DNA from 2 places in the Pseudoalteromonas sp. L21 genome. Region 2 is predicted to be linked to the other one. Evidence: riboswitches for the same ligand, from Rfam matches in the RefSeq annotation. Region 2 holds a riboswitch; the other holds the start of a gene.
The links. A riboswitch is a leader RNA that binds a small molecule or an ion and turns the genes downstream of it on or off. The one in region 2 is predicted to bind lysine.

Region 1: it holds a riboswitch for lysine, as region 2 does, so the genes downstream of both, lysC (lysine-sensitive aspartokinase 3) here and dapA (4-hydroxy-tetrahydrodipicolinate synthase) in region 2, are expected to answer to the same signal.

The regions. Positions count from the first base shown of each region.
Region 1 covers NZ_JAKKCV010000001.1:22,296-38,275, forward strand. The annotation lists gene L3V41_RS00140 (hypothetical protein) at 244-393, opposite strand; gene sbcB (exodeoxyribonuclease I) at 817-2,268, shown strand; gene L3V41_RS00150 (NAD(P)-dependent oxidoreductase) at 2,314-3,195, opposite strand; gene L3V41_RS00155 (redoxin domain-containing protein) at 3,310-3,825, shown strand; gene L3V41_RS00160 (2-hydroxyacid dehydrogenase) at 3,791-4,774, shown strand; gene L3V41_RS00165 (sodium-dependent transporter) at 4,854-6,179, opposite strand; gene L3V41_RS00170 (4'-phosphopantetheinyl transferase superfamily protein) at 6,328-7,068, shown strand; gene lysC (lysine-sensitive aspartokinase 3) at 7,045-8,424, opposite strand; lysine riboswitch at 8,506-8,678, opposite strand; gene nhaD (sodium:proton antiporter NhaD) at 8,764-10,011, opposite strand; gene L3V41_RS00185 (hypothetical protein) at 10,160-11,434, shown strand; gene L3V41_RS00190 (hypothetical protein) at 11,437-11,982, shown strand; gene L3V41_RS00195 (ATPase) at 11,982-14,768, shown strand; gene L3V41_RS00200 (DUF4136 domain-containing protein) at 14,916-15,464, shown strand; gene L3V41_RS00205 (hypothetical protein) at 15,533-15,898, shown strand.
Region 2 covers NZ_JAKKCV010000005.1:337,166-353,145, reverse strand. The annotation lists gene L3V41_RS16095 (fused MFS/spermidine synthase) at 1-605, opposite strand, end outside; gene L3V41_RS16090 (bifunctional GNAT family N-acetyltransferase/hotdog fold thioesterase) at 831-1,724, shown strand; gene L3V41_RS16085 (phospholipase A) at 1,776-2,813, opposite strand; gene L3V41_RS16080 (succinylglutamate desuccinylase/aspartoacylase family protein) at 2,990-4,108, opposite strand; gene L3V41_RS16075 (PLP-dependent decarboxylase) at 4,114-5,319, opposite strand; gene L3V41_RS16070 (2,3,4,5-tetrahydropyridine-2,6-dicarboxylate N-succinyltransferase) at 5,319-6,059, opposite strand; gene dapA (4-hydroxy-tetrahydrodipicolinate synthase) at 6,074-6,958, opposite strand; lysine riboswitch at 7,096-7,292, opposite strand; gene L3V41_RS16060 (DNA-3-methyladenine glycosylase I) at 7,475-8,170, shown strand; gene L3V41_RS16055 (protein adenylyltransferase SelO family protein) at 8,179-9,591, shown strand; gene L3V41_RS16050 (OmpA family protein) at 9,974-11,023, shown strand; gene acnB (bifunctional aconitate hydratase 2/2-methylisocitrate dehydratase) at 11,306-13,903, shown strand; gene L3V41_RS16040 (2OG-Fe dioxygenase family protein) at 14,103-14,735, shown strand; gene L3V41_RS16035 (cysteine desulfurase-like protein) at 14,745-15,980, shown strand, end outside.

The DNA of each region.
Region 1 (15,980 bases), on a different contig from region 2:
AGTTGGATTTATGAAATAAGACAGTTATTAACTTTTACTGGATTAGATTAGTTTACCTCTTCTAATCATTTTTCTAATTTCTATCTGTACGAAAGGATTACTTAATCCATGGGTACAGTTACGTCATCAAATCTATTTCCTATCAATCGCTTTTCACTTACTGCAGAGGCTTGGTCATCATTAACTAACAGAGCTAAATACCAATCCCCTATTTTATAAAGCCTTTATCGTGCTTTGTTGCAATCAATGAATTATGACCATCATACTCAGCAATGTGTATGCAAGCTCTATTAACTCTTTTTCTTGTTGTCTATGTACATCTGTTACATGCCAACTACCCGACTTCTGGGCGAGTGTTTTCGCTCGACATCCAATAGCGAGTCGTTTTTTCATGTTTTTGTTAGTCGGCTTCGTCCAGAACTTGTAATTGACCATTCCATATTTGATAAACTTGGTCGTTTGGCCTGTTTCTTTTACCTGAAGCCCTGTTTGTCATTATTTTCCATATCAAATAATTATGAATTGGTATGTAATCAACTAGCAAAGCTTAGCCATTTAAATATATGACCACTTGTTCCTTTGGTTGATATCCTTACACTTAGGCTATCTCTGTGCGATAATACTCACGGCTCTTGATTCTTGCATAGTATATTTCAACGTTTGGTATCACTTAACTGCATTTAATTTTTTATACACACTTTGCAAAATTTTATACACGATACTTTACACACTATGTAACCATTGCAAGAAACATGAAGAAAAAACAAGCAATATAAAAAAGACAAAAAGCGCGTAATTAAAGGGCTAAGAGACAGAATGAGTGAACCAAAATACTACGAAAACCAACCAACAATCTACTGGCACGACTACGAGACTTTTGGGGCTAGCCCACAAAAAGATCGCCCAAGTCAGTTTGCAGGTATTCGCACTGATCTAGATTTAAATATTATTGGTGAACCGTTAATTGAATATTGCAGACCCGCGGCAGATTACTTACCGCATCCAGAAGCCTGTTTGATCACAGGTATCACGCCACAAATTGCAATGCAAAAAGGGCTGCCTGAAGCTGAGTTTATGGCAAAAATTCATACCGAGTTTAGCCAGCCTAATACCTGTGTAGCGGGTTATAACAGTATTCGCTTTGATGATGAAGTAACACGTTACAGCCTATACCGTAACTTTTATGACCCTTACGAGCGTGAATACAAAAATAATAACAGCCGCTGGGATATTATTGATTTAGTACGTGCATGTTACGCACTGCGCCCTGAAGGTATTGAATGGCCGCTTAAAGAAGACGGCACGCCTAGTTTTAAACTTGAACATCTAACGGTAGCCAATGGCATAGAACATGCCGCAGCTCACGATGCATTGAGTGATGTAACAGCAACGATTGCGCTTGTGAAACTTATAAAAGAAAAACAGCCTAAGCTTTATCAGTTTTTCTTCAGCTTACGTTCTAAAAAAGCGCTGGCTGATTTAGTCGATGTATTTAACATGACACCACTTGTGCATACCTCATCACGCATCCCTGCAAGCCAAGGTTGCACTAGCTGGATTGCACCTATGAGCTTTCATCCGGTGAACAAAAACGCCATTATTTGCTTTAACTTAACTGAAGATCCACAGGTGTTATTAGATTTGTCGGTCGAGGAGTTACGCACTCGGCTTTATACCAAACACAGTGACCTTGGTGAAGACGAAGCACCGGTAGGCTTAAAGCTCGTACACCTAAATAAATGCCCTATTCTTGCGCCAGCAAAAACCTTGTTACCTGAAAACGCAGCGCGTTTAGGCATTGACCGCGAAAAGTGCCTACAAAACTTGGCTATCTTAAAGGCGAATACTGAACTTCGCGACAAAGTAACCGAAGTCTTTAATGAGCAGCGTGATTTTAGTGAAAACCAAAACCCTGATTACCAACTTTATGATGGCTTTACAAGCAATGCAGATAAAGCCAAATTTGCCATTATTCGCGATGCAAGTCCCGAGCAATTAGCCTCGATGCAGCTTGATTTCGATGACAAAAAGTTTGCCACCTTACTATTTAGATACCGCGCTCGAAACTGGCCACAAACTCTTAGCCAAGATGAGCTGGCTACATGGCGTCAATACTGTCAAAACAAGCTCATGCACGGTGAAGATAGTCCATCAATTAGTGCGCAAGATTTTATGATCACCCTTGAAAACCTTGCTCATGAAAATGATGATAACGAAAAAAACCTGCATATTTTAAAAGCGTTGTACAATTACGCACAAAGTATGTAATAAAAAACGCGACATTATGTCGCGTTTTTTATAAACAATATCACGTTACTTTTTATGTAACGCTTCAATACGTGCCAACAAGCTTGAGGTGTCGTAGCGGCCGCCGCCTAACGCTTGTACATCAGCATAGTATTGATCAACCGTGGCTGTCATCGGCAAGGTTGCGCCGTTTGCCTTTGCCTCATCAAGCGCGATACCTAAATCTTTACGCATCCAATCAACAGCAAACCCAAACTCGTACTCGCCCGCCCACATAGTTTTGTAGCGGTTTTCCATCTGCCATGAGCCTGCAGCACCTTTTGAAATAGTTTCGATCACTTTTTCACCATCGAGACCCGCTTGTTTAGCAAAGTGCAAGCCTTCCGCTAAACCTTGTACCACACCTGCAATGCAAATTTGATTAACCATTTTACAAAGCTGGCCAGAGCCTACTTCGCCTAATAATTGGCTAAAGCGGCTAAAGGCAGCCATAACAGGCTGAACAACATTAAAATCAGTCTCGTCGCCACCGACCATCACGGTTAATACACCATTCTCTGCTCCCGCTTGACCGCCAGAAACTGGCGCATCTAAAAAGGCAACACCTTGTAGTTTCGCTTGAGTCGCCACTTCGCGCGCTACCTCGGCCGAAGTCGTTGTATGGTCAACTAAATAGCTCCCAGACTCCATGCCCGCAAGCACACCCTTGTCGCCATAAACAACTGACCGTAGGTCATCATCATTACCCACACACATAAATACAATTTCAGCGCCTTTTGCAGCTTCACTAGGCGTTTGAGCATATTGCCCTTGATACTCTGAAGCCCACTTTTGCGCTTTTACTGTAGTGCGGTTGTAAACGGTCACGTTGTGACCTGCGTTGGCAAGGTGACCTGCCATAGGGTAACCCATTACACCTAATCCGATGAAGGCGACTTTCATTGACATAAAACTGACCTATTTGAGTGATAAATTAGTAACAATTTCATTATCTCAATCGAATAACTAAAAAGCGAATGAAAAAAAGTTCATTTAAACCGTTTAAAAACACACAGGTAAAACATGGATAGTATATATCGTTTCAATGCCCAGCTTACATCCGGTGAAAATTTCAGCCTTGAATCGTTAAAAGGAAGAACAGCACTTATCGTAAATACCGCCAGTAAATGTAACTTTTCAATGCAAATGGCCAGCCTTGAAAAACTCTATAATGAGTATCAAGAGCGCGGATTTACAGTGCTTGCTTTCGCCTGTAATCAGTTTGGTCATAACGAGCCGTTAGATGGGCAGGAGCTACAGACTTTCTACCAACAGCATTTTGATGTTAGCTTTCCTATTTTTAATAAAGTATTAGTCAATGGGCCTGAGGCGCATCCGTTATTTAATTATTTAAAATGCCATACCCGCGGAATTGCGCAAAACCGCGCAATTAAATGGAATTTCACCAAATTTCTTATAAACTCAGAGGGGCAACTTGTTGCGCGATATGCCCCGCGCACTAAACCTGAAGCCCTCAAAATGGTGATAGAGAGTAATTTAAATGATGAAACTGGCCTTATTCAGTGCGCAAAAGTATGAACAACCGTTTTTTGAAAGGAATCTAACTGAATACGCTGAGTCGGTTTCGCTCAGTTATTTTGAGCAATCTCTCAACAGTACCACAACACCTTTATGCCATGGTTTTGATGCAGTGTGCGTATTTGTAAACGACACTGTCGATAAAGATGTCATAGCCAATATGGCCACTTTAGGTATTAGAGCCATACTATTACGTTGTGCGGGTTTTAATAATGTTGATTTAGCAGCCGCCAAAGAGCACAACATCAAGGTTTGTAGGGTGCCAGCTTATAGCCCTGAGGCCGTTGCTGAGCATTGTGTTGCACTCATGCTAACACTCAACCGAAAAACCCATAAAGCCTTTAACCGAGTACGCGAAGGAAATTTTGACTTAAATGGCCTGTTGGGTTTTAACCTGTTTCAAAAAACCATTGGTATTATAGGTTGCGGTAAAATCGGCCTAGCATTAGTGAATATTTTAAATGGTTTCGGTGCAAAAGTGTTAGTGTGCGATCCTGTCGCTAAAAAAGGCGATTACACACTTTGCGACTTAGACACACTGCTCAGGCAAAGTGATGTCATCTCCTTGCATTGCCCACTAAACGAACATACTCATCACTTAATTGATGCCAAAGCATTTGAAAAAATGAAAGACGGTGTCATGCTGATTAATACCTCGCGAGGTGCACTGCTCGATACACAAGCATGTATTCAAGCACTTAAGTCCAAAAAACTCGGTCACCTAGGACTTGATGTTTATGAGCAAGAGTCAGAGCTTTTCTTTAAAGATCATCGCGAAGAAATCATGCAGGATGACATTTTTTCTCGCTTGGTTAGTTTTCCAAACGTGCTTGTTACTGGGCACCAAGGTTTTTTCACTCAAGAAGCGCTTAGCGAAATTGCTTGCACTACGCTACAAAACGCCAACGAACTTAGCCAAGGTTTACCATTAACTAACGAAGTTATATAAGGCAAATGCACCTTAAATTAAAAAAGGCGTGAGGTTTCAACCCCACGCCTTTTTACTTACTAACTTGCAACTCGATACTTTATTTCAACAATGCCACGTTCACAAATACCGCCGTCATCAATAACGGGCACACAAAGCGAATGTACTGAGCAAACCAATAATGTGGGCCACTCGATACTTGATGCAATTTATTACCACGCTGCCATAACCAGCCAACGGTAATAAAATAAAATAGTCCCATCAAGGGTAATTGGTACTGCGTTAGTACCATAATCACTAAGCCAAATAACCAATCAAAGTTAAGGATGATCAGCGATGAAGCAATAAACACCACTAAGGTAACAAATAAGGTTGCTTGTTTACGCTCAATACTATGGTTTTCAACTAAAAATGCGACTGGAATTTCGGTTGATGAAATGGTTGAAGTCACCGATGCAATCGACATCAACACAAAAAATAATAAACCAACCACTAAGCCTACTTGTCCCATGGTGCTAAATAGCTCAGGTAAAATAGCAAAAATCAACTGTCCTTCGCCTACCAACTTACCACCGCTAAACACTTCTACGCCGTTATGCTGGGCAACAAAAATAGCCGGAATAATCAATAAACCCGCTAAAAATGCCACACCCGTATCAAGTAATGCAACGGTGCCTGTTAGTTTTGGTAAGTTCGCATCAGGCTTTAAATATGAGCCGTATACCATCATACAGCCGACGCCTAGCGACAATGAAAAGAACGCCTGCCCCATTGCAGCAATAATTAGGTTCGCATCAAGAATTTGGCTAAAGTCAGGCACTAAATAAGCAGCAAAACCATCCATTGCACCGTCAAGAGTGCCTATGTAGCCAATTAACGCCACTAATAACACTAGCAATAATGGCATTAAGCGGCGTGACCAAGTTTCGATACCTGATTTAACCCCTTTTAAAATAATGCTTGCGGTTAGAATAAGCATCAATGGCGTAAACACAAAGTTGCGTGCCATTGAATCACTGTGTAAAAAGTGACTTAACTCAGTCAGACCAAAAAAGTTGGCAATTGGCTCGAGTGCGTACGCGAGCATCCAACCTGCAACGATTGAATAAAAGCTCAGCATCACAACAGCGCCAAACAAGCCTATATAACCAGCTGCAGCTCCCACTTTGGGTGCGGTGTCTTGCCATGCACTTGATAGCGCTTTAACTGGGTTTGCCTGCGCTTGGTGGCCTAAATACAACTCAGTATACAAAGCAGGAAGTGCTAATAAGAAAATAACGATAAAATAAACAAGTAAAAATGCACCGCCGCCATGGTTTGCCGCCTGCGTTGGGAACCCCCAAATATTACCTAAACCTACTGCCGCACCAGAAGCGGCAAGTACAAAACCAATACGACTTTGGAAGCCATCACGAACTTGTGCCATACATCTACATTTCTGTTATTATTTTTCCTCATTAAACCATAATTACAGTCAACTGCGTAAACAATTTGCGTTTGTTCGTGCCCATACAAGAGCATTTGCTGTAAAAATAAACAAATCTAATTGTAGGGTTTCGTAAAAGCCACAAACCATGAGCAGTCACTATTTTTCTAACACCTTAAAAATTGATTCGGCGCTAAGTTCAACTGATAAACAAGTTGTACTTATGGATGCTTCACGTATCAATATCAGCTCCCTGCCCATTGAAAGGTTACTCAGTGAATTCGAGCTCTGTGTACTTACAAAGCGCAAAATGCCAGCCGCAAAGCAAGAGTATATTGCCACGCGCTTAGTGCTTAAGTATTTATTAAAACGCAGCAATCCTTTACTTAAAAACACACCACTTAGCGCAATTTCGAGCCAATTTGATGACGTAGACAACAAATTGAAGCTTCACTCGCCTTTAAGTGAACCAATTTGGGCCTGCTTATCACATTCTCGTGGTTTTATTGGTGCAGCGCTAAACCCTGAGCAAGATCAATTTGGTTTTGATATCGAACACTGTTCGAAAACACGCCCTTTTGTGAAGCTCGCCAAACATTTTTACGATCGCAATGAAGTTAATTTAATAAGTGGCTTTAGCGATATAAATGAGCAAGCTGGATGTTTTTTTAGAATTTGGACACTAAAAGAAGCGCTTGCCAAAGCAACATCGCAACCTATCGCTAAACTTTTGAGCCCGAATGTGTTTACTGAAATCGAAAAACATAACCTCACGGCCTCAAGTAACACACTGAATGATTTTGACATAAGCGTGGTGGCACAAAAAAGCACTGACTGGCAGTGCTCTTTTATTAACTTTAACGACCTATGCCGCGACTTGGCTTTCTAATAATCGACTATGAATAGCTTGAACAACAAGGTCAGACTCGCTCTGCTCCACCAAAAAGCACAGGTTATGTTTACTTGCACCATGACAAATTAAACGAATATTAAAATCACTCAAGACTTGCATTAAGTTGGTCTCTTGTTGTCGCAGTTGAATCTCAGAGCCAATTAGAGCCACCAGCGTTAAGTTATTCTCAACCGACACATGACAAAACTCAGAAAGCTTATCTAAACAAGCTTGATCCAGCTCAGGACGTGATGCATTCGGTGCGTTATCTAACGTGATTGCAACACTGATCTCTGAGGTAGTAACCAAATCAACCGAAATATTAAACTCACTTAAGATAGTAAATACACGCGCTAAGAAACCACTCGCAAGAAGCATTTCTGGGCTTTTAACCGTTAAAAGAATTTGGTTTTTACGCTGCGTGACTGCTCGGATACCTGGCTGCTCTGACTTTTCTTTTTCAATCCATGTGCCGCCTAATTGTGGCTCACGGCTTGAACCTACAAACACACTAATATGGCTGCGGCTTGCCGGTAAAATAGTAGCTGGATGCAGCACTTTTGCCCCAAAGGTAGCCATTTCAGCGGCTTCATCAAAGCTAAGCCTTGCAATAGGTGTAGCTTTTACACATAAACGCGGATCAGTACTGAAAATACCCACCACATCCGTCCAAATATGCACACTCTTTGCGTTGATTGCTTCAGCCAGTAATGCCGCACTGTAATCTGAGCCGCCACGGCCTAAAGTCGTTGTTTGGTTATATTCATCACTGCCAATAAACCCTTGTGTTACTACAACTTGCTCAGCTAACAATGGCACTAAATGTTTTTTTGCAGCAGCAGCTGTTGCAGCAATGTTTGGAGTGGCTTTAGCGAATTGGCTATCTGTTTTTAATACTTTACGCACATCAAATCGCACCGCATCTAAACCCTGGCCACGCAACACTTGCGTAAATAAATACGATGATAAGCGCTCACCAAAACTTAGCAGCTCGTCTTGCTCTGCCGCTGATTTAACCCCTTCAGTAGCAAGCACCTGAAATGCTCTTAAAGTCTCATTAAAGCCATGAGCTAAATCGGCATCAAGCGATAGCTCAGCTAAAATACTCTCTTGAATAGCAATAACACCCGTGATGTGTTCATCGCGCTCAGCCGCGCTCAAATCACGTTTACACAATGCAACTAAATGGTTAGTAACGCCCGCACTGGCACTCACAGCAACAATACGTACTTGATCATCTGCGCATACAATTTCTGCACAGCGGCTCATAGCATCAAAGTTAGCTACACTGGTGCCACCAAATTTTGCAACAACATAATCTGATTTTGTGTTGGCGGCTAATTGGGTATTCATGTCGTCTCCTTTTGTGGAAAACTATCCACAGTAATTCAAGAAGAACTCGGCAAGGGGGTGCTTTGAAAATAAAGAGTAGTCCATGCCAGAAGCTCTCCACCTAGTTTGGTGACAGTTTTGAGGATTCAGCCCCATAAACCGAAAAATAACCGTGACGTCCAGCTATTTTTCTCGGCGAGTACTTCCCTCATTAATGGTCATTGGCGTTCGTCACCTCACATTAACTACCTAAGTATCGCACCTCTTCTGAATGTTAAGTTAACACTTGGTTAAAATAACAAAGCCTGCTGTTAAAAGCAGGCTTTGAAAGTTATCGTTTAGACGTCTAGCTGTCAAGTGTTAAATAAAACTTCCCGCTAGGTGTGAGCCATAATAACCCGCTGTATAGGCTATTAATAAATACAGCGACATTTTTAAATAACTCATAAACGTTAATGCTTTGACTTTACTCATCGCAATAATACCCGCGGCAGACCCAATAATAAGCATTGAACCACCAACCCCTGTTGCATAAGTAAATGACAGCCATTGCTGAGGGCTCATAACAATGTCGGCTTTGAGTAATGCAGCTGTTAGTGGCACGTTATCAACCGCAGCCGACAGCAAGCCCATTAAGTAATTCGCATACTCAGGAGCCATAAGCTCATATAAATGTGTAAATTGAGATAACACACCCACTTCTTTCAGTGCACCAACCAGCAGTAATACCCCAACGAAGAACAACAGTGTGTCGTATTCAATCTCACGAATATAATCGATGATTTTTTTGTTTACGTCTTTTTTGCGCATCAAAAATTGCGCAACCAAAAACATTAATGATAAACCAAATAAAAAGGTTAATAACGGTGGCACACTATAAAGAACGCTCAAAGTTAAGGTGGCAATAATGGTCGAGAAAAAGATAACCGCAATGGTAATGTCGGTTTTTTCAATACGACGAGCCATTTGCTTTTCAAATACCACATTACCTGACATTCCTGCTGATAACATCACAGCCAGTAATGCGACGCTTGCAAGCGAAGGCACAATAAGTAATAACAAGTTACCAATAGTGACTTTTTCATCGAGGAATATCATTAAGGTCGTTACATCACCTGTAATAAGCGATACCCCACCCGAGTTCACACTAAATACAATTAAGGTGGCATATTTTATTAATTTTTTAGGGTCTAATTTCAGTGACATCACCACCGCAAGCGAGATTAAAGTCGCGGTTATGTTGTCTGAAATCGATGAAAATAAAAACGCAAAACCACCAATCAAAAACATCAGCTTCCGTTCACTGATTTGATTTGGCATAATTTTATGCACAATATTTTGAATAAACCCTTTCGAGTTTAAATAAGCGACAAAGGTCATTGCAGCCATAAGAAATAACCACAACGTCGCTATTTCTAAAATATTATGATCAAGTTGATGTTGGATAGTTTCTGGGGTTTGCCCATGAATTGGAGAGATAAACAAGATAATCCAGCATAAAGTGCCAAAAAAAAGCGTCGTTTTGGCCTTGTTTACATGGATAATATCCTCTATAACGATAAGCAAAAATGCCACCGCTATCAGGGTTAGGATAAGTGGGGTTACCATGGTGTTTGAACAACCTTTATAATAATGTAAAAATTGTAATTCGAGTGTTTCGGCGCGGATTCTAGCAGTATCTAAGTCATAAAACTATTCTCAATTAGATAAATTACTACTAAACGCTAACACCAAAATTTTGATTTACTGGAGCCATATGATCCCAGCTAAAAAGTTATTAAATACCCTTACAGAGCATTGGGGGGTGTTAGAACTATTATTTAAACGTTTTAAGATGGCTGATTTCAGCTTAAAAGATGTACAAAATGCGATAAAACAAAAACAGCCAAGCTGGTCAAATGAACGTATTTATAAAGAAACAAATCGTTTATTAAATCAAGATATCATTATTCCTCTTGCGAAGTCGTCACAATTAGAAATCAACCGTGCTATCGCTGATTTTGCGACTTTCTTACTACAAGAAGAACACCTAGGTCTTGCCCAAGAAATCAGCGTATTAGTTGATGACTTAGCGCGCCTAGGCAACCGCCTTGCAAAAGCGGGTGAAATAGAAGACTACGACGAGCTTCGCCGTTTCAGCCGGATTATGGATGATCGGGTACGCAAAATAATGAAGTTGTTTGCCCATAATGAAAATGCGATTTTAAACATTGTTGAGCAAGCGAAAGCTGACAACGCCGTGCAATCTTTGCAAAAACGCTATCAAGCAGTAATTGAAGCGTTTGATGAATACATTGAACCTATGCTTGAAATGGTTGATATTCGTGGTGACTTCCACGCGTGCTTTAACACCATCGAAGCGCAAATTAGCGCGCAAATCGAGCAAATTGACCGTCTTGGTAAGTCATATCAAGACAAACGGATGCTTGAGCAATTACGTACCCGTATTCTAGAAATGCATTTAGTTGGTCGTGAAAGTTTACGCAAAAGCGCCGATATGTTGATGCCACTGCGTGAAGAGTTACGACGCAACAACCTAATTACTCGCCAAGCGGCCAAAGTGCTTGGTTTAGTGCGTAAAAATGGCGTCGATAACATGTTAAGTGCAGTACAGCCTAACTTTGTCTCAGACGCACAGCGTTTTTCACTTGGGCAACAACGTCATATCGTGGCCTATATGGCAGGCTTAGTTGACTTTGAACACGATGAATATCAGCTTCCTGAACATGATGACGTGCCTGCCTATCAAAGCCCGCATATCCCTGATTACAACGACGTTAAAACACAATTTAAAAAACGCTTCAAAAAAGCCAGCAAAAAAGCTCAGCCGCTGCTTAATTTCTTAGATGAAAGCTACCCAGATTTAGAAGCAGACGAAATGCTGTTCTTGTATCAAAAATTAATTAGCGATGGCGACCTTGAAATCAGCCAAAGCCAAGAGAAAGTAAAAATAAAAATTGCCCAGCAACACTTCTCTCTTTACCCATTTAACTCATCGATTGCTGACGATAAAAAAGCAACAGAGCAATAACCATGACAGATATTAATTTAGATGATTTAACACATCTGCAAGCTATTAATAAAAAGCTCACATCAGGCTACCACATTAGCGAACAAGACACGCTGATGTGGCAAGAGCTTGATCAACACATTGACGCTTACCGTGCGTTATTTAATGCCCTTGGCCATGACCTACAACATGATAGCCGTGGCTTTTACTATTTTGGCAGCGACGAAAGCACCCCAAACATGGGGAAAATTTCGCGTGCCATCGCACTGACTATCTACATCTTGATTGAGCACTATGCCAATACCGGTAAAGATCCAATGCGTGCCTTGTTTGACGAGGTAAACGACCTTGAACTAATGCAAACCTTAGTGCAAATCAACAAACACCTGTTTGATCAATTAGAAATCTTCTCAGGCTCAGATTTACGCAAAGATGTGTACCTTCGCATGGTGCGTTTAGGCCTTGCTCGCGAAGTAGAAAACGGCTTTATGTTGCAAGCACCTATTTATCGTTATATCGATGCATTAATGGAAGTAAACGAAGAAACCTACCTAGGAGAGGACGAATAATGCAAAGCCAAAGCCTTTACGGACTCAGCAAACTTGCGCTTTTAAATACCGCTGGCTATGCAAAATGCGTGATCCCTCTGGATAAAAGCAGCTCAATTTGTGCACCCAATAATACTGGTAAAAGCTCGGTGATTAATGCCCTGCAATTTCCACTGATTAATGATTTACGCCTAACAGAATGGGATGGCCACGATTTAGACGAAACCCGAAAATTCTACTTTTCGTCAGATCAATCCTATATTTTACTCGAAGCCGATTTACCTAATGGCCCTGTAGTGATTGGTGTTGCTGGCCTTGGTAAAATTGCCGGTTACGCGCATCAGTTTTTTTGCTATCAAGGTAAATTAGACCTTGAGCACTACACCCAAGGCAAAACCATTGTAAAATTCACCAAGCTTTTTAATCACTTAAAAGAGCAAGGTTTCAATCCAATTGAATTAAAAGCGCAAGAGCTAAACGCCCTACTCACTGGTGGCGCAACCCCGTTTGATGGCGATATCAATTTAAAGATGATCCCGCTTAATAACGTACAAGACTCAGCGATTTACAAAGAGATTTTCCGCCGTATCCTTAACTTGCATAAATTAGGTGCCAGTGATGTTAAGCGCTTTATGCTACGTGTTTTTGAACGTCATATGTCAAACTCACGGGTTGATTTTTATGAAGTATGGCGACGTTCATTCGATAAAGTGAATCGCGCTAAACGTGAATTAAAAGCCCTTGAGTCAATGCAAGAGCCAATCGCCGCCCTTGAATCTATGCTTGAAAACCAAACGGTTTTAAAAGGCAAACTTGCAGCCTATGCGCCAAAAATTGACCAAGCACTGATTGACTTTGAAACCTATCAACAAGAGCAACTCACTGAGCTGAATATAGCCCTTGAAGATATCGAGCACGAAAAGCATGAGTTTGACCAAAAGCAGCAGCTGTATATTCAGCAATCCCGTGATATTGAGCGTAAACAAACTCAAATTGAACAGTGGTTTTTAGACTATCGAGCGCTTAAATCTGAATTTGAACTAGTTAACAAGGCCACTTTAAAAGTAAGCCTTACGCAGCTTAAGCAAGATTATGAATCGCTATCGCATTCATTGAGCAGTGCCCAAGGTCAAAGCTTGCACACGCTAGATTACCGTATTAGCGAAACACAAAAGCAAATTAAGAGCTTAAAACTACAACTGAAGAACCTCGAGTTCAATTTATTCACCCGTATGCGTGAAGATTTATCTTTGAAAGAAGTTGAAGAGATTTCGCGTATTCTAAACCCTGATATCTTATCATTTGCCACCACCAGCAATGGTGATGTTGAGATCACAGACGAAGATGCCTTTGGTGAATTTTTAGAGCAGTTATCGGCAAATGTGAAAGGCGGTGTACTGACTCTTCCTGGCGCAAGCATTAAACTTAAAAAGCTAAGTCCTGTGCAAATGCAAACAGGTGAAAATAAAGAGCAACTAACTGCGCAACTCGCCGCCCTTGAAAACTCACTAAAAGAGTTTAAACAACAGCGCGAAGTGGCTGCTAATGTCGCCGAAAAGCAAAAAGAAAAAGATGCCTTATATGATGAACTAATGGCCTCTGAAGAAGCCTTAAAACGCTTTGAACAATTTGAAGTGATGCAGCAATCAGTCGATGCGCAAACTTTGCTAAAAGAGCAATTAAATTCAGAGCGCGAACAAGTTGACGACTACCTGCAAGACATTCAAAAGAACAGTGGCTCAATCAGCGACCGTCGTTCAATTATCAAGTCGAAAAAAGATTTGCTTGCGCGCCAAGCTGACCGCCTACGCCAAGTTAAATCTGAGCGTATCGATCACACGCTTGATTTTTACGCTGGCAAAGTGACTCCATACATGATTGAAATCAGTATTGATTTTGATAACTTAAGCGATCTCATCCATCACTTTAACAAAGACTGCCAAGAGCTACGTAACTTTGATATCAACGTACGTAACACCTACATGCATATTTACAATGCGGGTATTACTAAATTTGATAACGAAAACGATGAGTTTACTAAATACGAAAAGCTTATTAGCGCGTTTCATAACATTGATAACGAGCGTGATGCCGTTGAGCGTCAAGGTCGTGTTGCGTTAACCGAAGTCGCCGCCACCATTAAAGGCTTGCGCGAAGACTTAGACCGCCTACGCCGCGAAATGAATAGCTTTAACAAAGGGATTAGCCAACACCGAATCTCTAACCTTCAAGCGTTCAAAATTAATGTTATTCCGCGCAAGATGTTGGTTGATAGCATTGATACCATTATCAGTACCTCAAATCAGTTTGAGCAAGGCGATACCCTCGATTTATTAAGCCAAGAGCCTTATAGCGAATCTGCGGTAAACGAAGCAAAAGATCATTTAATTAAGCTTGCTTCAGAAAAAGCCGGTTTAACACTGACCGACTTATTCGATATTCGTTTTGAAGTGGTGAATCGTGCGGGTGACACTGAGCACTTCGAAAAAATCGATTCAGCAGGTTCTAACGGTACACGTATCACTATTAAACTATTATGCGGCATGCTATTCATTCGCTATCTATTAAGTGATCAAGAACAAAACCTGTATCGTATTCCTATTTATATTGATGAAGCGGCAGATATCGACCCACAAAACCAAAAAGCAATTATCGAAACGGCTCTGAGCTTTGGTTTTGTGCCGATTTTTGCTTCTGTTAAACCACAAGTAAGTTGCGACTACATTGTACCTATTCGTACAGTAAAAGATGGCGCGCAAAACTGGGTAGACGAAAAAGACTGGATCGAAGTAGAACACAGTACTTAATACAACATGTCATGGATGACAGCATTTACAATCAATTACAGTACTTTTTTTGAAATGTGCCATAGTAAATAAATAATCATTCAGTTGAATTATTTTTGTGTTATGTTATCAAATAAGTAGTGGAAATTTTGCCAAGGAGCAAACAGTATGAAAAACTTATTAATCGCCACGGCTGTATTACTTTTAGCGGCTTGCGCCAAAACCCCTGATTGGGATTACGACAAATCAGCAGACTTTAGCAACTATCAAACTTTCTCTTGGGTTCCTAACGCGAGCCTAACTAAGAATGTTGCAAACTACCAAATTAGCCCGTTAATGGAAAAACGTGTACGTGAAGCCGTTAATGCTGAGCTTGAAAAAAGCGGTATGAAACTTGTTGATATGGCACAAGCAGATGTACTTATTAACTACCATGCATCGGTTGATAAAAAAATCGACGTTGATACCTTTAATGTCGGTTACGGCGCACGCTGGAACTATTGGGGCATGGGTTACAACACGCAAACAACTACTCGCGAGTATGAAGTAGGCACACTGATTTTAGACGTGGTAGACCGCGCTTCTAACCAACTAGTTTGGCGTGGTGCAAAAGAAGGTCGTTTGCAAAAGAACCAAACACCTGAAAAACGCACTGAGATAATTAAAGAGACAGTTGCTAATATTCTAAGTAACTTCCCACCTAAACCGCAGCAGTAAAGTGTTAACACATCGTTTAAAAGCTCACGAATTGTGAGCTTTTTTGTTTGTGATGATTAAAGTTTGCTATGATGCTGAAAGTAACTCTAAATGGAATTAGAGGTCTTAGAGAAAAAGACCCAAAAAGGAATAAAATGAAATTAACTTGCCCAAACTGTAAAACTAAAATAGCGACTAAAGATATAAAAAAGGTTAACAAAAACAGCCTCTTTATTGAAAATCAATGTCCCTCTTGTCACGCATGGTTTTGCTTAAATAAAACACAGACGATTTTAAAAATCGTTGGTATATCTCTATTGTTAATAACGAGCTTACTTAATATTTTTAATATTAAAACTGAATATAGCCTAGCTTTTTCAGTCATTGGTTTTATAGGCATTTTTATTGCGCTCATCATCACTTTTTTTGGCAAATATGATGCGGTTAAACAATAAACACTGCTCTAAATTACACAACCGCGCCTTAGCGGTTTTTTTATTACCTATTGAAATCTGGTTGGAGTGGTATAACTGAGTG
Region 2 (15,980 bases):
TGCTCAAGTTGTTTTAGCTGTGATGGATGGTTTGACAGAAAATTTATGAATAGTAAGCCATCTTTTGCCATTGCTGCACGTAACTTGGCATAAAATTGATGTTTAAATAAAAATAATGGTGCATCTACTTCACTGAATAAATCTAAAATAATCCAATCATACTCATGGCCTTGCTCTAACACCTGCTGAGCATCGAAGCAGCGTAAATTATTATCATGATGACCACCAAAATAACGTTTGTAGCAGTGAATAATATCGGGGTTTTTATCAACAGAAGTTAAGTGGCTTTGCGGGTAGGTATGCTGTAAATAATTTCGGATAGCACCTCCACCTAACCCCAGCTCGAGTATTTTGTTGGGTTCCTCCAACTCTTGCCAAAGCCTTGCAAGGTACTGTAAATGAGGGAAAAGTAATCGTGCAGGGCGACGCTTTTCGACTACAGATTGTAATGTTTCATTAATTAGCAGCCAGCGAAACTGATTCATTTGTCTTACTTGAATAGACTCCCTGCCTTGCTTATGCCAATAAATAAGCTGCCCGAGCCTGTGGCAATCTTCAATGAAACACTGTTTTATCGCGCCACTGGGTTCAAAAAAATGTTCCATATTTCGGGCCTTTAAGTTTTTGTGTATAAAGTATGACAATTACTTCAGCATAGACCAGCCTAGCTAAAGTGCCAATTGTGCAGTAGTTTTTACAGCGAAGAATAATAATTTTGGCTAGGTCACCAAAGTATTATTCCAACTTGATGGAAGATAGCGTATCGTAATTTGCATTCGTTAGGCCACGAAAAAACAACATGAGATGGCTGAATTATCACAGGAGTATTTATGTTTAAAGTGACCACCCCACAAAGCAGCGAAGATTGGCAAGCGTATTATTCATTGCGTTGGCAGGTTTTAAGAGCGCCATGGGGCGAGCCGCGCGGTTCTGAACAGGATGATCTAGAGCAAGACGCAGAGCACCGCTTTATCAAAAATAATGATGGTGAAGTATTAGGTGTGGCACGTCTTCACTTTAATAATCATCAGCAAGCGCAAGTACGTTACATGGCGGTAGCCGAAGGTAACCGCAATCAGCATATTGGTAGCCGTTTATTACATGAATTAGAAAAAATCGCATGGACTCAAGATGCAGATGAACTCGTGTTGTTTGCTCGTGAGCGAGCTCTTGATTTCTATAAGCGTCATGGATATGAATTAAAGGAAAAAGCACATTTAGCTTATGATGACGTACAGCACTGGAAAATGATTAAACAAAAGCCCTCTGAACCAGGCTGGTTCCGTCACCCCAATTGGACACAGGTGCTACAAAATACATGGCGTGAATCAATTCCAATTAGTGATGCGATGGGTATTAAAGTTGAAAGTTATACTGATTGGCAGTTTACTACCCGTGCTGATTTAGATGCGAACTTAAACCTTCACAACACCATGTTTGCTGGCTCTATTTATAGTTTAGCCACATTAACAGGGTGGGGAGCAACTTACCTTGCACTGAAAGAAGCAGGCCTTGAAGGGAATATCGTGTTAGCTGATGCCAACATTAAATACCTTAAACCACTGAATAATGATCCACGTGGATGCGTTGAACTAAAAGGCTGTAAAGGTAAACTCACCGATTTAGAGGCAAATGGTAAGGCAAGCTATCATGTTCCTGTAAATATTTATGATGGTGATGTGTTAGTTGCAGAATTTGAAGGTCACTTCATCGTTAAAAAATAACGAATATTCAGAGCGAGCTAACTAAAGCTCGCTCTTCATTATTTATTGCAGTTAAAGTAAGTCAGTTAACAGAATACCCACGCCAAAGCGTTCAATATCGGCGTTGTAATCAATCAAACTCTCACCATAACCATTAAAGTACTGTGCATAACCACGTAACCTGCCCCAAAGAGGGAAAGACCAATCGAGTTGAATTGCCCCACGATTATCTGAATTTAGATTATTACGTGTCATAAAGCTGAATTCATGTTCGTTATAACGGTAAGCGCCAGAAAACTCAAAGTAACCCATGTATTTATAGATATCAGGGTTGTCATCACCACTGGCTTCTAGTTCATCGTCTTTTTTATCTTCTGGGATGCGGTACCAAGGCTTGAAACCAAACACGAACCCCTCTTTTTCCCATAAAAAGTTGGCATAAATACGGTTCCATGAACGTGAGTTTGGTTGGCTGCGGCCATTTGATTGATGTGATGCACCAATCGCAATTGCCATTTCATCTCCCCACAAGACATTTTCTTCATCAAGGTAGTTTATCCAGAAAACTTCTGGCTCATAGTTAGTTTCACGAAATGGTGACGAAATATCTTTGTTGTAAAACTGCCAAAACGACTGCATCGTAAACGCAAAATACACACCTTGGTCTTTATCTGAGAAGCCCTCAAAGACAGGTACCTTAATTGATAGCTGATATTTTACTTCTAGGTTATCGAGAGGCTCACCATTTGTTTCTTCTGCCAGATCCTTCAAACCGTCAAAAGGGCGAGTATTTGGGTGCGATACGTAAGACAGTGGCAAGATATAGTTACGTTTATGCGGCGTGATTACATTGCGGTTCTTTTTACTTACTTCCTCGCGTGCTTTTCGTTTATCAAGTGCAGTAAGCTTTTTACTTTCATCTAAGTCTGAGCATTTTTTGCGAAGTTCTTCGAGTGTTTGTTTACCGTCACCGCCAATCGCTTCATTTAAAATACATTGTTTTACTAATTCGAGCGCGTCATCTTGTTCATTGGTTTTTGTTTCTTCAGTCTGCGCCATAACAGGTACAGAAAGTAAACTAGCGACAGCTAGCCACATGCGCCATCCCATTGCGATTTCCTTATTGAATAGAGGTGAAGTTGAGATAAGTATAACGATTTTTACATAAGTAACCGTGAACTTGTACTGAATTGTTAAATTTTTAGGTAAATAGAGCCCCAAGCGAAACTTGGGGCTCTGCTGTTACGGCCTAAGCCGTGACTCTCACGCAATGAGAAGAGGTGAGCTTATAGCTCAAATACGTTGGTAAAAAACTTATATAATTCGGTGCCTTGATTCACGCTTGCTGACGCGAAGTGTAAAATGGCAATTGCATCTTTATCAAAACTGAGTGTTTGCAATGGTTGTTCTGATAGATAACGCTCCATTCGTAGGATATGGGCGATAGGTTCACCCGCTTTAATATGGCCACCCAGCGGGGCAAGGTATTCGACCATGCCGCCCATGGGGGCGTAGTAAGCAATATAATCTTCAAGCATACTGGCATAGCGTGTCATCACTTTTGGTTGATATGCTGCATCAACCAATACCTCTTTGTGGTTGAGGTAACTTAAAATACTATTTGCGTCTTCAAGTGCTGCACTTAAATCGATTTTTTCTTGGCTACCTAACTCAACGGTGAATGCTTCGACTGGAACTGCAAATTCACGGCCTTGTTTGGCAAGTTCTTCAGAAAGCGACCACCAAGGACAGAAACTCGCTTCATCCATCGCGCCATCAAAATCATTCGGGATCAATAACACATGCTCAATGTTGAAATAGCGGGCGCTGCCTTTAGCGTATTCAGGGCAGTATAAGTGCTGACTTGAGATAGGCCCAGTGTGAAGGTCTAAAACAATATCAGCCTGATGGGCGAGCTTTTGCAAGTTAAGGGCAATACGTTTACCGGTTGTTAGGCTGTAATCTGGGCCCGTTAATTGGCTGTCAATGTCAGTAACGAGTGCCCGTTTAAACGCTGCTTTAAGGGTCGCATCATCACTGTCTTTGTGCTGTTCAGCAATTTGTGATGGTAACGCTTTGTTAAAGCGATACATACGGTTCCAGTTGGTGCCCGTAATTGGATCGAAGCGACCTAAGGTAAACTCACCTGATTTTTGGTTGCAACCAATAGGGTTGGCATAAGGCACTAGGGTAATATCGCCACGCAGTTTGAGAGATTTTAGCTGCTCAAGCAATTGATAAATTACTGCATTACCTTGTACTTCAGCGCCGTGCATATTGGCTTGTACATACACGTTTGGTCCTGAGCCATCGCCTTTTAAGCGATACACAGGGATTGTCAGTGGTAGGCCGTTGGCAATCTCGCCAACCACAATATTCTCTTGGCTGATTAATTCTTTACTCATGGCAATTACCTTAAATAATAGCTGGCATTTTCAGCGCTACGGATGCACTCAATATTGCCTTGTTCAAGGATGTATTCAGCCGCTAATTCGTGGCATAAAAAGTACGGCATACTTTCGGTAAAGCCGTATGCACCACATTGGCTGAATACCAACCAGTCTTGTTCATTTAAATCGCTTGCTAATTGGTGTTCACCCAAGCAATCAAGGGCGGTGCAAAGTGGGCCGTATAAAGTCATTGCCTTAGGTTCAGCTGTCGATTTACGCAATAACGCCGCAGGAAAATTTTGGCTTGTCACTGCAGGGCGAAGTAAATGGTTAATACCGCCTGATAAAATCACCTGCTGTTGATTGTAATTCTCTTTGCGCTCAACGACTGGGGTTGCGTAATGACCACATTCGCCCACCGCATAGCGGCCAAGTTCCATCCAAAGCTCTTTGACACCAGCATCAGCTTTAATGCTCGCGAGGGTCTCGATAAGTGCAGACCAATCAAGTCGGTTAGCATCTTGGGTATAAGGGATGCCTAAGCCCCCGCCTAAATCGAGAATATTAAGATTAATATTTAGTGAGTTAGCCAGCTGTTGTAATGGCGAGATCATCGTGCGCCATAACTCTGCGAGCTTGTTAGTGCTCAGCATATTGCCCCATTGGAAAATATGCAGACCGTCAAAGCTAAGAGCTGGGTAATCACTGACCGTGAGAGCTTGCCACTCATCACAGCCCAAACCAAAAGGAGTGAGGCTGTCGCCGCCAAGCGGGTTCTTTTCGCTGTCTGGCCAACGCAGTTGTACACGCAATAGAATTTGCAACTGACAATTTGCTTTCATTGCTTGTTCGTTTAACCAGCGCACTTGGTTAATGCTCTCGGCCACAAAGGTACGTACGCCGCGAGCAATAAAATGTGAAATTTGTGTAGGGCTCTTTGCAGGCCCTGTGTTGAGCACGCGCTCGCTATCGATGCCCTGAGCAAGTACTTGCTCAAGTTCACCTTTGCTTGCAACATCAAAGTTAAACCCTGCGCTGTCTAAACATTGAATAATGCGAGACAGTGGGTTGGCCTTAACGGCATACCAAAGTTTCACATCGGTTTGCGCAGTCAGTTGATTTAAATGTGCAGTTAATTTATCTAAATCATAGATAAAAAATGGCGTATCAAGATGCGTTGAAACGTGTGCAACCGCTTGCTTGATGGGCGTGCTCAAAAAGCTCATTAACGTAAAACCTCTTCTAACAATAATGATGCATCGCTTTGTTCGTCACGGTATTTCACTATCAGTGCACAAGACATGCTTAGACCTTGCTCGCGAGCCCACGCATTTGAAGCAGGGCGAGAGCCTGGGATCACAATCGCGTTTTCTGGGATCGCTTCACCTTTATCTAGCTGGCGCTCATTCACACAATCGTAGACGGGAATAGTTGCAGATAAGCGCACACCCGGCGCAAGCACAGCACCTTTTTTCACAACCACACCTTCAACAATAACGCAGCCTGCGCCGATGAATGCATCATCTTCAATCACCACTGGGCTGGCACCAATTGGCTCAAGTACGCCACCTAACTGTACTGCTGCACTTAGGTGGACATTTTTACCTACTTGTGCGCATGAGCCCACTAGTGCGTGGCTGTCGACCATCGTGCCTTCATCGATAAAAGCACCAATATTTACATACGCTGGTGGCATGATAATCGTGCCTTTGGCAACGTGTGCGCCACGACGAACACTGCTACCACCTGGTACCATACGCACGCCTGCATCGGCTGCAAAGCCTTGTGGTGCTAAGTTGTGCTTATCAACAAAACCACCTGGGAACTCGGTATTCGTGCCATTTTTGAAAGCTTCTAAAATGCCTTGCTTAACGTCAACATTGGCGTGCCAGTTGCCGTTCTCGTCTTGTGTTGCTGCGCGAACTGCGCCTGATTCTAAGTTGTTTAATAATTCTAACCAGCTCATGATAAAACCTGTTTTTAGTTCCAAGATAAAATTGTGTTGTTTGCGTGGGTGATGCCGTCTGTTTGCTCAAGCTCTAAATGCGTAAGCGGCGGACGTAAATGCGGGGTATTTATTTTACCTTGCAGGTGCATCAGTACTTTTACGGGGATTGGGTTTGCCACAGCGAATAAACTTTGGATTGCTTGCGACCAATCGGTGAATAGATTTGGGTATTGACCACTTAAACTGCGTTTAACAAACTCATGGGTTTGACTCGGCCAAGCATTCGCGGCAACCGACACTAAACCTTTTGCACCAGCTTGAGCAAAATATGGCATAAGTGCATCATCGCCACTGAAAATGGCCAGTGTTGGCGATGCCGTTCTAAAACCTTCAAATTTACTAATGTCGCCACTGGCTTCTTTTAAAGCCCACAGGTTTTCGTGCTCAGCAAGGTTTTTGATCACCTGGGGTGCAATCTCAACTGCGCTTCTTCCAGGTACGTTATACAACATACAAGGGTGATGACTTGCGTTAAGTAGGCTTTCAAACCAATGTGTTTGGCCAACAACCCCAGGTTTTGCATACAGAGGTGAGCCCAATAGATAGCCATGAATAGGGAGTTGATTGCAGTATTCAACCCAAGCAATTTGTTGCTTAAGGTTCATGCCGCCTACAGCAACCATGAGGGGGACACTCGGTGCTAATTGGCAAACATGCTCAACAATGGCTTGCTGCTCTTTAAGTGAAAGCGCCAGTCCTTCACCGGTACTGCCAAGTAATAAAATGCCGTTATTTGCATCTTGCTGCTCAGCCACCAGTTGTTCAAGGGCCGTGTAATCGACCTCGCCAGATTCAGAAAATGGCGTGACAAGCGCTGTCCATAATGGATAGTCGTTTAAATCAAAATTGTTGATCATCTCTCACGAACTTATAAGGTATTCGAAGAGTTTATGCGGGAACATTTGAATGGAGCCGCATGTCGTCATTCGAACAAGGTATAATTCGAAGAGCGAATGGGCTTAAAATAATAAAGACGCGACGGCCTTATTATACTAAGACCAGAAGCTCTCCACCAAACTAATCAATAGCACTTTGCTATTGTTGGTGACAGTCGCTGGGATTCAGCCCAGTCGCCCGAAATAAGCACCTCACAAACGGTGTTACTTCTCGGCGTTAATTCCCCTCACGTATGATCAACAGAGTCTGTGCTCTTCCCATACGCTACCTGAATAACGCACCTCTTCCAGCCCTTTATGCTCGCTTTAAAGGTTAAAGCCAACATAGTTAAATAGGGTATATTCGGCGATTAAAGCATTTTAGCCATCTAGGTGTCAAGGCGAAGGGTTTGTTTTTAGTGACCGATTTTGCAACATGGTTACGTATAAGCGTGTTTTTACGTACACTTAGCGTTAACCAAATAAATTGGAAAAATGATGGAAAAATTTAACGATATTTATCAACGAGCCGTATCTCGAAAGGGCAGCGAAGACATGCTGCAGGCACTGTTATCAAACCCGCTCGATGATACTGATATTGCCAAAATGCATGACGATTTATGGTTAGAAGAGTTCACACGTAAAGTTTTTCAAAGTGGCTTTTATTGGTCTGTTATCAATAACAAGTGGGCAGGTTTTCGCGACGTGTTTTGGGATTTCAGCGTAGAAAAATTGTTGATGATGCCACCGGATATGCTTGAGCAAAAAGCCAGTGACGAGCGCATAGTTCGTAATTTTAAAAAAGTACAAACGATCCCAGAAAACGCATACATGATCCACGAAGTTGCTGAGAAACATGGCAGCTTCAGCCAGTTTATTGCGGATTGGCCAACTGACAATATTATTGGCTTGTGGGCCTATCTTAAAAAACATGGTGCGCGTTTAGGAGGGAATACTGGCCCTTACGCTTTGCGAGCGCTTGGTAAAGATACCTTTTTACTTTCTCGCGATGTAGAAACCTACTTGCGTGCTCACGAGTTGATAGACGGGGGCTTACAAACTAAAAAATCGTTACAAGCAGCGCAAGATTTTTTCAATGAACTACAACAGCAAAGTGGCTATAGCCTGCAAGCACTTAGTCAGCTTGTGGCCTATGGGGTTGGTGATAACCGCGTAGGTGTAGCCACACGTTAAGGACAGCTATGAAACTGCAAACTCGATACACAGATATTAGTGAACTGCTTGCCATTAAAGATATGCCGAGCGCCGTTGCTGAGCCGCAATTACTGCTATTCAATGATAGGCTAGCTGATAACTTTTTAATTAAACATGACAGCGAACTTTTAGCTAAATTGCTATCTGGTTCAACGATAGATAGCGCCGTTGCTCCGGTTGCACTTGGTTACTCAGGTCATCAGTTTGGTCATTTTTCACCGCGTCTTGGTGATGGCAGAGCGCATTTGCTTGGTGCGATTGAGGATCAAGGAGGCACATTGTGGGATGTGCAATTAAAAGGGGCGGGAGCAACTGTATTCTCGCGCGGTGGTGATGGTCGCTGTGCCATTGGCCCTGCAGTACGTGAGTACATTATGAGTGAGGCGCTTCATGCGCTAGGTATCGCGACTACACGCTGTTTAGCTGTGGTGACTACTGGTGAAACAGTATATCGCAATCCTCCTCGACCTGGTGCAGTCGTCACTCGCTTAGCTAAAAGCCATATACGTGTAGGTTCATTTCAATACTTAGCAACACAGGGTGATATAGAAGGGTTAGAAAAGCTTGTCGATTACGCTATCAGTTGTCATTTTCCTGAAATTAATAGCACGGGTGAAAAGCGCTATATTGACTTTTTAACAGCTGTACAAGACAAACAAATTGAGTTGATAGTAAGTTGGATGCGTGTCGGTTTTATACACGGAGTTATGAATACTGATAATACCTTGATAAGTGGTGAAACCATTGATTATGGTCCTTGCGCTATGATGAACAACTTTGATTTTGATACTGTGTTCAGCTCAATTGATCACCAAGGGCGCTATGCATTTGGTAATCAGCCGACGATTGCTAATTGGAATTGTGCACGCCTAGCTGAAAGTCTATTGCTCTTATTTAAAGATGAAAAACAAGCGCTTATAGACCTTTCGGCGGTTATAAATAGTTTTTCAACTCGGTTCAATGATGCCTTTAATTTGATGTGGCAACAAAAGCTGGGCTTAGAAAGCATGGAAGAAGATGAGCATATACTTGTTTCTGAATTGTTGACGTTAATGAAGCAACATAAATTGGATTATACCAACACATTTAATCTTTTGACTGAGTCATTACAGTCTCAGGTAACCATACCTGCCAATATAAAAGAATGGTATAAAAAATGGTTTTTAAGAACATCTACTCAAAGTTATAAAACGATGCGTGCTGTTAATCCTGCAGTCATTCCACGCAACCATAATATCGAAATGATTATAGGTGAATATGAGGGCTCTGGAAAAAGCGCTTCATTGGAAGCATTTTTGAAAGTGATATCAAATCCTTATATTTATAAAGCTGAAAATACACATTGGTACGCGCCTCCTAAGGAAGGTGATGCGAATTATCAAACTTTTTGTGGAACTTAAAAAATTCCAGAAAAGGCTGATTGTTAGCGACTGTGCCTAAGTGTAATATTTAACACCTACGCTAAAAAATATGACAGAACGCTCTTTATATTTAAGTTAACGCGCCCTGTTATTAGGTTTATTTTTTCTAGTTAATTTATAGTAATTATTTATTAACAATAATAACGCATTGTTAATTTGAATGACGATTTAACTATAGTATTAGGTAAGTTTTATATTATCACCTATAGTTTCTAATGACCTGAATCAAACTATGATTTGAGTTAGTAGTATAACCTGCTACCTATTAAGTATAGGTTAACAAAACGAAGAGTATTCTGCTTATAAAATGGGCTGGGATGACTTAGCTGAAAATTTTAATTGTGAAAATGGGAAGGAAACAATGAAATTAAAATCACTTACAATGGCGATCGCATTAGCTGCAACTAGTGCATCAACATTTGCTGCAGAAAAAGAAGGTTTTTATATCGGTGTATTCGGTGACTACTACGATGCATCTTGGATTGCAACAGATTACTCACCTAACGTGAGAACTGGTTATGCAACGGGCTTCGGTGCTGAGATTGGTTACCGATTCTCAGATTACTGGAGTGCTCGTTTAGAGTACGCTGATGGAAATATTGATACTGAACACCTAATCACGGGTGATAAGTACGACATGGACATGGATAGATACGGCATTGACATGCTGCACCATTTTTCTGGTGGTCCATTCTACGGTGTATTAGGTCTGAAAGAAATTGATGTGTACGAGAAAAGTACATTTGCAAATATTGGTTTAGGTTACCAGCACTTTGTAACTGAAGGTCTATCAGTTAACTTTGAAACATCTTACTACCGAGGTTTAGAGTTCAGTGAGTCAGACTTAAACGCTAAGTTTGGTGTAAGCTACTTATTCGGTCAATCAAGCGAGCCAGCGGCGCCTGTTGAGCCAGCTCCAGTTGTTGTTCAAGAGCCAACAGATTCAGATTCTGATAATGATGGTGTACTTGATGCTGATGACCAATGTGCAAACACGCCTATGACAGATGCTGTAGATGCAACGGGTTGTACTTTATATGAAGAGAAGCCAGTAACAATTAGCCTACTAGTTAGCTTTGCTCATGACTCAGCAGCCGTTCCACAACGCTACTTTGATGACATTGCTGAAGTTGCTACCTTCATGAAAGAAAACACAGACGCAACGGTTGTTTTAGAAGGTCATGCTTCAGCAGTAGGTGATGCTGAGTACAATATGACTCTATCTAAGAAGCGTGCGGATGATGTTGCTGATGAATTAATCAAAGACGGCATCTCTGAAGATCGTATTTCAACTGTAGGCTATGGTGAAGAGCGTTTGAAGAATGAAGCAAACACTTTAGAAGCTCACGCTGAAAACCGTCGTGTTGAAGCACAATTAACATCAACTCAACGTGTAAAAGTTATGCGTTAATAGTGAGTTGTAAGTTTTGATAAACCCAGCCAAGTGGCTGGGTTTTTTTATGGCCAAAATAAGAATGATTCTCACTTAATAAATATTCATCTGAATAGCTTTTTTTTTAACTACTATTCATGCTATTTATAGTGAATATAAAGTGCCTAACCGCAGCATGGATTTTCATCTATACTTAAAAGCTTTATAATCAATCGTCAGAATACTATAAGTACTGGGTTATATATTTGGTATTTAGTTTAATACTACCGAGTACTTTCACGTCACCAAGAGGGCAATATTGTGCTACAAGAATATCGTAAACACGTAGAAGAACGTGCCGCGTTAGGTATCGTACCAGCGCCATTAGATGCTCAGCAAACGGCTGATCTTATTGAACTAATTAAAAACCCACCAGCAGGCGAAGAAGAGTTTATTGTTGATCTTCTTGTTAACCGCGTACCACCAGGTGTTGATGATGCTGCTTACATCAAAGCAGGTTTCTTAGCTGCAGTTGCAAAAGGTGAAGCGAGCTCTCCACTGGTATCAAAAGAAAAAGCTGCTGAGCTACTTGGTACTATGTTAGGTGGTTACAACATTGCACCTATGATTGATCTTTTAGATGACGCAGCGTTAGCACCAATTGTTGTTAAAGGTTTATCTAACACATTATTAATGTTCGATGCTTTCTACGATGTAGAAGAAAAAGCGAAAGCAGGTAACGAGTTTGCTAAGCAAGTAATCGAGTCTTGGGCAAATGCAGAGTGGTTTGTAAACAAGCCTGCAGTTGCTGAAAAAATCTCAGTTACGGTATTCAAAGTAACTGGCGAAACAAATACGGATGACCTTTCTCCAGCACCTGATGCATGGTCACGTCCAGATATTCCACTACATGCTTTGGCAATGCTGAAGAATGAACGTGATGGCATCAATCCTGACAAACCAGGTGAAGTGGGGCCAATCTCACAGCTAGAAGAGCTTAAAACGAAAGGTTTACCTCTTGCGTACGTTGGTGATGTAGTTGGTACGGGTTCTTCTCGTAAATCTGCAACTAACTCTGTACTTTGGTTCATGGGTGATGATATTCCTCACGTACCAAATAAACGCGTTGGTGGTGTATGTTTAGGCGGTAAAATCGCGCCTATCTTCTTCAACACAATGGAAGATTCTGGTGCATTGCCAATCGAACTGCCTGTTGACGAGCTAAACATGGGCGACCAAATCGATATCTTCCCATACGAAGGTGTTGTTAAGCGTCACGGTACTGATGAAGTAATCTCTACTTTCTCTTTAAAATCAGACGTAATTCTTGATGAAGTGCGTGCTGGTGGTCGTATTCCACTAATCATCGGTCGTGGTTTAACGGATAAAGCGCGTGCATCACTAGGTATGGAAGCTGAAGATATCTTCCGCAAACCTGCTCTTGTAACTGATTCTGGTAAAGGCTTCACATTAGCTCAGAAGATGGTTGGTAAAGCATGTAACATGCCTGGCGTACGTCCTGGTCAATACTGTGAGCCGAAAATGACCACTGTTGGTTCGCAAGATACAACAGGTCCTATGACCCGTGATGAACTTAAAGATCTAGCATGTTTAGGTTTCTCTGCAGACTTAACAATGCAGTCTTTCTGTCATACATCAGCTTACCCTAAACCAATCGACGTAAACACTCATCACACACTTCCTGATTTCATCATGAACCGTGGCGGTGTATCACTACGTCCAGGTGACGGTGTAATCCACTCATGGTTAAACCGTATGTTATTACCAGATACAGTAGGTACGGGTGGTGACTCGCATACTCGTTTCCCTCTAGGTATTTCATTCCCAGCGGGTTCAGGTGCGGTAGCATTCGCAGCAGCAACAGGTGTAATGCCTCTTGATATGCCTGAGTCAATCTTAGTTCGTTTCAAAGGCGAAATGCAGCCAGGTATCACACTACGTGACCTAGTTCATGCTATCCCTTACTTTGGTATCAAAGAAGGTCTTCTAACAGTTGAGAAAAAAGGCAAAATCAACGAATTCTCTGGTCGCGTACTAGAAATCGAAGGTGTTGAGCACCTAACTGTTGAGCAAGCTTTCGAGCTTTCTGATGCATCAGCTGAGCGTTCAGCGGCAGGTTGTACAGTTAAACTTTCTAAAGAGTCTATTGCTGAATACCTAGAGTCAAACATTGTAATGCTTAAGTGGATGATCTCTGAAGGTTACGGCGATGTTCGTACTATTGAGCGTCGTATCACCGCAATGCAAGAGTGGTTAGCTAACCCTGAACTTATGGAAGCGGATGCAGATGCAGAGTACAAACATGTACTTGAAATCGACCTTGCAGACATTAAAGAGCCTATTCTTTGTGCTCCAAATGACCCTGATGATGCACGCCTTCTTTCAGACGTTACTGGCGAGAAAATCGATGAAGTATTTATCGGTTCTTGTATGACTAACATCGGTCACTTCCGTGCTGCAGGTAAACTACTCGATGGTTTCAGTGGTCGAATCCCAACTCAACTTTGGGTTGCACCACCAACGAAGATGGATAAAGACCAGCTTACTGACGAAGGTTACTACGGTATCTTTGGCCGTGTAGGTGCACGTATCGAAACGCCAGGATGTTCACTCTGTATGGGTAACCAAGCACGTGTTGCTGATAAAGCAACGGTTGTGTCTACCTCTACGCGTAACTTCCCTAACCGTCTAGGTACTGGCGCAAACGTATTCTTAGCATCAGCAGAGCTTGCAGCAGTAGCGGCAATCTTAGGTAAACTTCCTACACCTGCTGAGTACCAAGAGTACGCAGCTAAGATCAATGCAACGGCAGCTGATACATACCGTTACTTAAACTTCCACCGTATGCCTCAGTATACGAAAAAGGCAGATGAAGTAATCATTCAGCAAGCTGTTTAATAAGTAAATAGTGTATTTTTACTTTAAAGCCCGCATTTTTGCGGGCTTTTTATATTTTAGATTAAATTTTCATTATTTTGACTTTATCGATCTTAAAATTGATCAATAACTGCATAGAGTTTACATAATAACGCAATATTTTCCCTTCAATTGCATTAAAATCCTCGCCAATATTCTCAACATTTAAGGCGAGATCTTTATGACTACATTAAACAACCAGAACCTCTTACAACTTCGCTTTGTAAGCCAAGCACATATTGACGCAGTTAAGCCTTCTTTTGCTAACCTTCCTGCTAATCCATACGCAGATGGTGAATTTCGTAAGCGTCGTTATTCAGTAATTAAAGTTGTTGATGGCGAACTAAAACTACAAGCAACAAAAGCATTCGTACAAGACGACTCTATCAATACCTTTCAAGGTAATGTTGAGCGTACCTATGAAAATCTAGAAGATAGCTTATTAGCCACTGATGGCATGAAGCAAATCGTTAATCAGTTCCGCGATATGACCGGTATTAGCGATGACCGCGATATTGAAATCCATCAATTTAGAATGCTTGCGATCGACAGCGACACACCTGCTGCCCCTGAAGGTGTTCACCAAGATGGTTTTGATCACGTGTGTGTATGTGGTGTATCACACGAAAACCTAGAAGGTGGTGAGCTACTTGTGTATGAACACCAGCAAGCAGAGCCATGTTTCAAAATGGAAATTAAAGACGGCATGTTCGCGCTTATTAATGACCGTGAAGTATGGCACAACGCAACGCCAATGAATAAATTAGACGCAAGCAAAGAAGGTTACCTTGATTGCTTCGTACTAACTGCGTAAGGATAAAACATGAACTTAACGCAATTACGTCGCCAATTTCCTGCACTTATGCAACAAGTTGCAGGTCAGTCGCCGATTTTCCTTGATGGCCCAGGTGGCTCTCAAGTGCCACAGTCAGTTTTAAGTGCCATGACTGCTTATTTGGGTTACTACAACTCAAACTTAGGCGGTGCATTTTTCTCAAGTGATAAAACAGTTGAGTTAATGGCAAACGCTCGTCAAGCTGCAGCCGATTTACTAAATGCGCCATCTAAAGAGCAAATCGTGTTTGGTGCAAACATGACAAGCTTAACGTTTAGCTTTAGCCGTGCAATTTCGCGTGATTGGACTGAAAATGATGAAATTATTGTCACCAATGCTGATCACTTCTCAAACGTTTCATCGTGGCAGCAAGCTGCTGAAGATAAAGGTGCGACAGTAAAAACGGCGCTTATCAACGAAGCTGATTGCAGCTTAGACATGGCCCACTTTGAAAGCCTTTTATCAAGCAAAACAAAGCTTGTAGCAGTGACGTATGCATCAAACACCACAGGTTCAATTAATGACATTAAACGCATCGTTGAGCTTGCACATGCTGTTGGTGCGCTCGTTTATGTTGATGCCGTTCACTATGCACCTCATGAGCTGGTAGACGTACAAGCACTTGATTGCGACTTCTTAGCCTGCTCTGCATACAAGTTCTTTGGTCCTCACCTTGGTATTGTATATGGCAAACGTGAGCACCTTGAAGGTTTCACACCATACAAAGTTGAACCTGCAAAAGATATTGCGCCAGGTCGCTGGGAAACCGGTACACAAAGCTTCGAAGCCCTGGCTGGCCTTATTGCTGCGGTTGACTACATTGCTGCAATTAGTGAGCTTGATGACAGTCATGCACGCCGAGAAAAACTCGCGGCCGCTTTTGCTATCACTAAACAACACGAAATGTCACTCAGTAAGCATTTCTTAACTCGCTTAGCAGATTACCCACGTATTAAGTTATTTGGTATTAATGATTTGGCGCGTTTAGAAGAGCGTACACCGACCTTTGCTCTAACGTTTGAAGGTATCGAGCCGCGTATCGTGTCTGAATTTTTAGGCAAACAGCATATCTGTGTGTGGGATGGTAATTTCTATGCACAAGGTTTATGTAAGCAGCTAGGTGTATTAGATACCGGCGGTGTAGTACGTATTGGTTGTATGCATTACAACACTATTGAAGAACTCGATCAGGTTTTCGATTTATTTGATCAGTTATTAAAGATG